Regions from separate parts of the Aeribacillus sp. FSL M8-0235 genome, predicted to be linked through region 2. Evidence: predicted binding sites of a transcription regulator. Region 2 holds the regulator's gene; the other holds the start of a gene.

Region 1 (4,437 bases), 310 kb from region 2:
CATAGGCGCTCATATACTTTTTGCACTTGATCAACTGTATAGCCTTTCGGTGCATTTACTGTTTTGGAAAGGCTTGAATCGACCCATCGTTGAATGATGCATTGCACATCGGCATGAGCTTCAGGCGACAAGTCCATCGCTGACACAAACCAATGCGGTAAATGATTCGGGTCAGCTTCCGGATGTTCATTTAAATATTCTTGAACGATATCCGCTTTTACTTCAATAAATTTGCCAAGACGCCCGCTTCGGTAGTATGAGAAGGAGAAATATGGCTCAAGACCTGTAGAAACGCCAACCATAGTGCCAGTTGATCCTGTCGGTGCTACCGTCAGCAAATGCGAGTTGCGAATACCATATTTTAAAATGTTTTCGCGAATATCTTCCGGCATTTTTTTCATATATCCTGTATTAATGAAGGCTTGTCTTAATTTTTGCGTCTCTTCCTCCGTTTCGCCGACTAGGAACGGGAAGCTGCCTTTTTCTTTTGCCAGTTCTATTGATGCCCGGTATGCGGTCGTTGCAATTACCTTAAACACTTCATCAACAAGCTTGTTGCCGTCCTCTGCTCCATATTCTTTTTCGCAGTAGATAAGCAAGTCCGCCAAACCCATAACGCCTAAGCCGATGCGCCGTTCACCCAGCGCTTGCTTTTTGTTTTCTTCGAGAAAATAAGGCGTAGCATCAATGACATTATCTTGCATTCTGACGCCGATTTCCACAGTTCGTTTGAGCTTTTCATAGTCAACAGCTTTCTTTTCCTTGTCGACCATCTTCGCCAAGTTTACTGCTGCTAAGTTGCAGACGGAATATGGTGCAAGAGGCTGTTCACCGCACGGATTTGTTGCAACAACCTTTTGACCGTATGCTCTTGCGTTCGTCATATCATTGGCATTGTCAATGAAGAAAATACCTGGCTCCGCTGAATAGGTTGCACAAATGTTAATCAGCTTCCAAAGCTCTCTTGCGCGAATTTTGCGGTACACGCGCACGCGATGCCCCATTTTCTCCCATTCGCGCACATCGCCAACTTTATGCCATTCTTCATTGTAAATCTTCATTTCTTCATCATTGTAGCTTTCCACATCTGGGAAGCGAAGCTCATACTCCCGATCTTCTTCCACTGCTTCCATAAACTCTTTCGTCAAGCAGACAGAAATGTTAGCGCCTGTTAAAAATTCCGGATTATGAACAGTATATGTTCCTCCGACTCGAAGCTTTAATTCCGCCTCTCTAATAACAGCGTCTGAAAAGCCTCCTTTGCCCGGAACATTTTTAAAGTTGACAATTCCTTGATACATGTCGCGCTCTTGCTGTGTAAGAGGAACAAATTTGAGCTTGTCTTCAGCCGCCTTCTTAATTCCTTCATCATTTGTATTTTCAATTAAGTAGCGCAAAATGCGCGGGTTTTGCATTTTGGAAACGATAAATTCAATGATGTCAGGATGCCAGTCGGCCAGCATAATCATTTGGGCTCCTCGCCGTGAGCCACCTTGTTCAACAAGATGGGTTAATTTTGCAATGTCATCCAGCCACGACACAGATCCTGATGATTTGCCGTTTACACCTCGGGCTAATGTGTTTCTTGGTCTCAATGTTGAACCGTTCGTACCGACACCGCCTCCGCGGCTCATAATTTCCATTACTTGTTTGCGGTGTTCAGAGATCCCTTCACGGGAATCTTTTACAAAGGGCATGACATAGCAGTTAAAATACGTCACTTCGGTTCCTGCTCCTGCGCCGTAAAGAACCCGGCCAGCCGGAATAAAATGCAGATTGACGAGCTCTTGATAAAATTTTTCAAACCATTCTTTTCTTTTTTCTTCTGTTTTTTCAACAGCAGCAAGACCTGTTGCATTTCTTTTGGCAATTTGTTCATAAAAAATTTCAAGCGGTTTTTCGATAACATCTAAAGAGCGAACGATGATTCCCGTCTCCCGTTCTTCAGGCTTTTCAAGAGTATGACGAAACTCTTCTTCGACCTGAACCTTTGCCTTTTTATTTTCCCAATCAATTTCTTTAATGTAGCCTAGCCCTCTTGCAGGAAATTTTGGATCTTCCTTGATCGTCAGCACTACAAAATCGCCTTCAGATAGCGTAATTTTTTCAGTGTCTTTAAATGAATACCTGTCCAGCATTACAAGGCGCGAAACACCTTTGTGCGTGATTTTCATATCTTCCGTAATCGGATGCACCTGCGGGAAAAGGCTGATATCTTTATTCAGCTTCTCCACATCAATTTTCATTTTCTCATTCAGCGCCACTGTCATATTCACAACTCCCTTAAAAATATCGTACTTGATATACGTTACCACATTTAGATGATATTATCAACGAAAAAATAACAATATATTGTGCTAAAGAACATTTGTTTGCTCTATATATTGTATGATATACGCTACATTATGAAAATGTCAAATGTAAAACTAACCAAAAAAAGAAGCAAGGAAAAGAAATTTAATGATCTTAGAATCATTCCGGCGGTATTTGAAGAAATTTGTCAGTTGCAGTTTTTGAAAACACATCGGCACCTTAATTTACAAGCAACGATCCATTTCATTTTGATCATACAAAAAACGGCATGTTCGCCGCTTCATCTTCTAAAATTCCATTCTTCTGTTTCATATTTCTCTTTAGCCAGTTTTTTCACATACTCTTCTTGTTCGCTAGACAATTGGTACGGTCTCAACTCAATATCAAGCCCGTATTCAAACCCTTTTTTAAAGGCGCTCCATGCCTCTTCCATTGTGACTGGAGTTTCTCTAAGGTCGTTGATCGCCACCGCTTTATTTTTAAAGTTTTTCTCTAATCTTTCCCTGACTCGCTCATTAGGATATTTAAACAAGTCGAACAGCAGCTTTTCATCTAAATCTAGCAATATCGAGCCGTGCTGCAGGATAACGCCTTTCTGGCGAGTTTGGGCACTCCCGGCAACTTTTCTTCCTTCAACTACCAGCTCATACCAAGACGGTGCATCAAAGCATACAGATGACCGCGGATTTTTCAAATGCTGTTTTTCTTCATCCGTTCTTGGAATTGCAAAATGAGCGTCTAAGCCTAACAAGCGAAATCCATGCAAAATTCCTTCCGAAATTACACGATAAGCCTCTGTCACGGTTTTGGGCATTCGCGGATGATCTTCGGATACGATGACGCTATATGTAAGCTCCTTGTCATGCAGCACGCCCCTTCCGCCTGTTGGTCTTCGTACAAAGCCAAGGCCGTGTCGTCTTACAGCATCCATATCAATTTCTTTTTCAACCTTTTGAAAATAGCCGATGGATAATGTCGGCGGATTCCATCCGTAAAAACGAATCGTCGGAGCGATTTTTCCTTCACTGTGCCAGTCCAATAAAGCTTCATCAAGAGCCATATTGTAAAAAGGGGATGAAAAGCCAGAATCAATATAATTCCATAATTCTTTTCCCATATCGCAACCCTCTTTATTTTATATTTGCTTTTTTAGTCTATCAAATGAAGAGGATATTGTTAAATAAAACGCCCGAAAAGAAATGACATTTCCATTCTTGTTTTATATAATAAATGTTGTCCAACATTCGTATGTATGTTCACATGAACTTCAAACAAATAAATTCAAACAAATAAAAAGGAGTCGAACAAGCGTGGAATGGTCATTGCTCATTCTTGCAGCTATTATCATTTATTTTTTGGCCACATTTTTATATCAAAAAAAGATTATGAAAGGATTAACGGAGGAAGAATTTAAAGCCGGCTATCGGAAAGCGCAGCTCATCGATGTGCGGGAGCCGAATGAATTTGAAGGTGGCCACATTTTAGGAGCAAGAAATATTCCCCTTTCCCAATTGAGACAGCGCTATAAAGAAATCCGCCCAGACAAACCGGTTTATTTATATTGCCAGTCAAGTGCAAGAAGCGGGCGAGCCGCACAAATGCTGAAGAAAAAAGGCTATCAGGAGCTCTATTATTTAAAGGGCGGCTTTAAAAAGTGGACTGGAAAAATTAAAAAAGGGAAATAAAATCAAGTATAAAAGATAAGGATTCGCAAAACGCGAATCCTTACTTTTTTTCATATTTTAATATCGGATTTCTTGCTGCGAGTGTTTCATCGAGCCTTTTGACGACTGTTGTATGAGGAGCTTCTTGAACGATTTCCGGTTCTTCCTCCGCTTCTTTAGCAATTTGAATCATCGCTTCGATAAAGGCATCCAATGTTTCCTTCGATTCCGTTTCAGTCGGTTCAATCATCATGCATTCTTCAACATTGAGCGGAAAATAAATTGTCGGCGGATGATACCCGAAATCGAGAAGCCTTTTTGCAATATCAAGCGCACGGACACCGAGCTTCTTTTGCCGTTTCGCAGATAAGACAAATTCGTGTTTACAAATGCGGTCATACGGCATTTCGTAATAAGGCGCTAATTTTTTCAGCATATAATTCGCATTTAATACCGCATT
Region 2 (4,437 bases):
TCCGGATCGATGTTTTCTACCTGTTGATTTTCGTTTTCCAAAAGCCATGAAGGGAGTTTTTCTTTTCGAACGATTTTTTTGCTGACAGTCTTCTTATCCTTTGTTTCCGCCCAAGTTAAATATTTCTTATGTTCTTTTTTCGCCACATCCACTGCATCCTTCACAGTTTTAATTCCTAATCGAGCCCAGTGGCTGGCAATTTTCTCAACATACGCTCTTGACAATCTCATATTTGTTTTTAGCAGGACATAATAAATTAAAACGTTGACAACTCCGGGAAGCAGCTTTTGCTGAAACATGACATCTTCAATAATTTTCAAATCCGCTGCGGACGGTTCAATACCGCCTGAAATATCTTTTAGAAACTGTCTTGGAGAGATGGATTCAAGCTGTCGAATTAATTCCTTATCTTTTGACTGTTCAATTTCTTCGTCTTTCACCCGCTGATTCAAAGGCTGAAGCCTATCAACAAGCTCTGGAAGACGGTTGCCGTGATTCAGCTTATACCAATCCCTCGCCCATTTTCGCAGCTCGTCTAAATTAATTTGCTCATCATGATCCAAAGAACGGATGACCAGATTTTTCATTTCAATTGGATCAATTCCATAAACATATGCTAATTTCTCAACAGCTTCCTTAACCGCAGGCGTGATCGCTTTTTTGGGCACAATATGCTCTGATAAACCGGCATAAAACAATTGAAAATCAAAGGACTGGTTTTGAATCGAAATCGGTTCTCCAGGCGCATGATCAAAAAGCTCCTGATCGTTTTCCTCGGGTTCCATTGCAATATTGGCTGAAAGCTCAGATGGGTGGATCGATTGGTATACTTCATGAAATGATCTTGTCACATCTTTGGCGTTGCTATCAACCGATTTATCGGAAAAATAGCTTTTCAATCTTTGGTACACCGTTTTTCCAACTCTGTTATATAAATATATGTTCAACATTCCATCATAAAAAAATTGTTTGGGGGAAAGAGGTCGTTGAAGTTCATAAATATATTTTTTCGGTTCGCTTTCATCGACAAGGTATGTTTTTAAAAGACCTATTCCTTCTAATTTCAAACGGTCATGATAAATTTCATTTAATGGGGATTGAGTAACAGCCATTAAAAAATGGTGGGTCGATTCCGTCCCCCAAAGACGGTTTTGTTCAAGCTCGCTCCAAAGCGTCATGTATAAGTTTAACGTTCTTGGCCCGATTAAGGGCTGGTACAGTAATGTAAGAACTTTTCGGTCAAATTCATGAATCAAACTGCTCGTACATTTCACAACGTAGCGATCAACAGGCAGCAGCTCTTTCCAGTGATGATGTCCAATCATTTTTTCAAAACCTTCCCAAATAGCATGTCATAATCTCGCAGCTCTTTTATGAACGTTCTTTTTTGATCAGTTCTTTCAATTCCTCAATAAAGACATTTATATCTTTAAATTGCCTGTAAACAGAAGCAAATCGAACGTATGCGACTTCATCAATTTCGGCTAGTCTGTCCATCACCATTTCGCCGATCGTTTCGCTTGATATTTCCGATGTACCTAGATTTCTTAGTTCTTTTTCAATATCATGCGCAGCATCTTCCAATTTTTTTAAAGAAACCGGTCTTTTCTCACAAGCTTTAATCATCCCGCGCAAAACTTTTTCCCTGCTGAACTCTTCACGTGTTCCTTCCTTTTTCACAACGATGAGCGGAATTTCTTCCACTTTTTCAAACGTTGTGAACCGATATTGACATTCCTCACATTCCCTTCGCCTCCGAATTGATCTCCCTTCATCGACTGGACGCGAATCTAAAACACGTGTTCCAAAATGGTGGCAGGAAGGGCATTTCATATCACCAGCTCCAATCTTTTTAACTAAATCAAAAAAGCTCTACCTACATCTTATTAAATAGCATTGGATCAGACAAGAAACTTTCAAGCTCTTGTATTTTTGTTATAGATAATTCGACTGAATGAAATGGATTTCTGTCAGTCCGGTCCAATCAAATGATGTTCGAACCGCCAAACAGTGATGGCAGCCATGCCAATAAAAGCTTTTTTATTTTTACATCACTACAATGAATGATTTTAAAAACATCAAAGCCTCTTTTTCATAACGGCTTTGAAGGGGGTAGAATAACTCGGTCCTTTGAGGCCACAAATAAGATGCCTCTAAATACCATTCAATATGAAATATTATTCTTTATTATAATATAAAAAGAGGTGCAGTAAAAAGCTGACACCTCTTTGCATTTCCATTCAAATTTTATTCTGTTTTCACTTTAAAGTGCTTTTGCTTGACCCTGTTTGATTTGAACAGGACCCATACCGCGAGGAATTTCAATATTTTCGCGCGTTTGAGCACCTAAAGCTTCAGAAATGTAATCCGCTGCAATATTTGGATTTAAATCACCGCAAGTGTACACATCAATGCTAGCATATCCATGCTCTGGAAAACTATGAATTGTTAGGTGTGACTCTGAAATGATCACAACTCCGCTTACACCCTGAGGCGCAAACTTATGAAACGCAACCTCCCGGATTTCAGCACCTGATTTTAATGCTGCATTTACAAACGTTTTTTCAATAAATTCCAAGTCATTCAACTTATCAAAGTCGCATCCCCACAGCTCAGAGATAACGTGACGTCCCATTGTTTCCATAGCCATGGATCCCCCTTTATAAATTTTTATGAATTCTTCGCACTCTGGTATGTTTAACTACCACGGGGGAAAGTTAGTCCAAAGAGGTCCTAACCCTTTAAGTAGCCACATTACCTTGCGTTTAAGAAGTTCACGAAAAATAGTATATATGGTTTGATTTGTTTTTGCAACATACTTTGTCAAAAATTTTGCGCTGAAAAAAGTATCCAAACAAAAAGAAGAAGAGGGTCAATCTTTGTAAAGATCAACCCTCCCATCATTTTATACAGCTGCGGCCAATTTATTCAATTTGCTTGCTACAAGTTTTGCTAAATCCACAACGCGGCAAGAGTAGCCCCATTCATTATCATACCATGCAAGCACTTTTACCTTTCTTGTTCCCATAACCATTGTCGTTAAACCGTCGACAATAGCAGAGTGCGGGTTTGTGTTGTAGTCAACCGATACGAGCGGTTCTGAAGAAAAATCTAATATCCCCTTCAGCTTTCCTTGAGAAGCTTGGATAAACGCTTCATTTACCTCTTCAACGGTCACATCGCGTTTTAGATCTACAACAAAGTCTACGAGGGAGACGTTTGGTGTAGGCACTCTTAATGCAAGACCGTGCAATTTTCCTTTTAATTGCGGTAAAACTAAACCGATCGCTTTTGCTGCACCGGTAGTTGTCGGAATGATTGATTGGGCGCACGCTCGCGCTCTTCTTAAATCTTTATGCGGATTATCAATATTTCTTTGATCGTTCGTATATGCGTGGACAGTGGTCATTAAACCATATTCAATGCCAAACTGTTCATCAAGAACTTTTGCAACAGGCGCTAGACAGTTTGTTGTGCAAGAAGCATTCGAAATAATGACATGGTTGTCAGGATCATATTGTTCTTCGTTTACACCGATAACAATCGTTACATCTTCATTTTTTCCAGGTGCTGTTAAAATGACTTTCTTCGCCCCTGCCTCAACATGCATCATCGCTTTTTCACGGGAGTTGAATTTTCCTGTCGCTTCAATCACTATGTCCACATCTAGATCTTTCCAGGGAAGTTCAATAGGATTTCGATTGTTCAAAAGAAGCACTTTATGGCCATTTACAATTAAATGATCTTCTTTTGGAATGACTTCTCCTTCAAATTTCCCATGGTTTGTATCGTATTTAATTAAATGAGCCAATGTTTCTGCTGGATAGCTTGCATTGATTGCTACGATATTCAAATCTCCTTCTAAAATTGCTTTTCTGAATACCATTCGGCCAATTCGGCCGAAACCGTTAATGGCAACCTTAGCACTCATGTGAATATCCCCTTCCGGCATTATGTTACACTTTTTATCTCCTATTCTGTTAATTAGTATATCATATTTATAAAATAACGAAACAATTATTTTAATCGTTTCTTAAAAAATATATACTAAAAATAAAAAAAACCGCTCTATTCACGAGCGGATTAACCAATTCCCCAATTCATGAGAATGTTTTCCAATTGCTGTTCCGTTTCTTCTAATGTTCCATCATTATTGATCACTGCATCGGCAAATTTTACTTTTTCTTTCAAAGGCATTTGTGCATTGATGCGTGATAAAGCTTCTTTCTTCGAAAAATTATTCCTTTTCATTAATCGTTCCAGTTGATTTTTTTCTCCCGTATAAACAACAATCACTTTATCCACTAAATGCTTCAAATTGCTTTCAAATAGAAGGGGAATATCAAGAACTACTGCTTTCGCACCTTCTGAGATCAATTGTTCCTGTCGCCTTTTCATTTCCAGCCTGACCTCAGGATGTACAATACTGTTTAGCTT

The links. Region 2 encodes NrdR, which represses ribonucleotide reductase genes. Its sites were predicted from a motif close to AACACNATATATNGTGTT; they were not measured.
Region 1: a site for NrdR is predicted at 2,342-2,359, ahead of NSQ71_RS12215 (vitamin B12-dependent ribonucleotide reductase). Genes of this name have one in related genera too.

What each region holds. Positions count from the first base shown of each region.
Region 1 is NZ_JBBOBW010000001.1:2,518,999-2,523,435, forward strand. It holds gene NSQ71_RS12215 (vitamin B12-dependent ribonucleotide reductase) at 1-2,270, opposite strand, end outside; gene NSQ71_RS12220 (lipoate--protein ligase family protein) at 2,594-3,430, opposite strand; gene NSQ71_RS12225 (rhodanese-like domain-containing protein) at 3,624-3,998, shown strand; gene gcvPB (aminomethyl-transferring glycine dehydrogenase subunit GcvPB) at 4,039-4,437, opposite strand, start outside.
Region 2 is NZ_JBBOBW010000001.1:2,825,156-2,829,592, forward strand. It holds gene NSQ71_RS13860 (replication initiation and membrane attachment family protein) at 1-1,325, opposite strand, end outside; gene nrdR (transcriptional regulator NrdR) at 1,372-1,833, opposite strand; gene speD (adenosylmethionine decarboxylase) at 2,264-2,644, opposite strand; gene NSQ71_RS13875 (glyceraldehyde-3-phosphate dehydrogenase) at 2,906-3,931, opposite strand; gene coaE (dephospho-CoA kinase) at 4,084-4,437, opposite strand, start outside.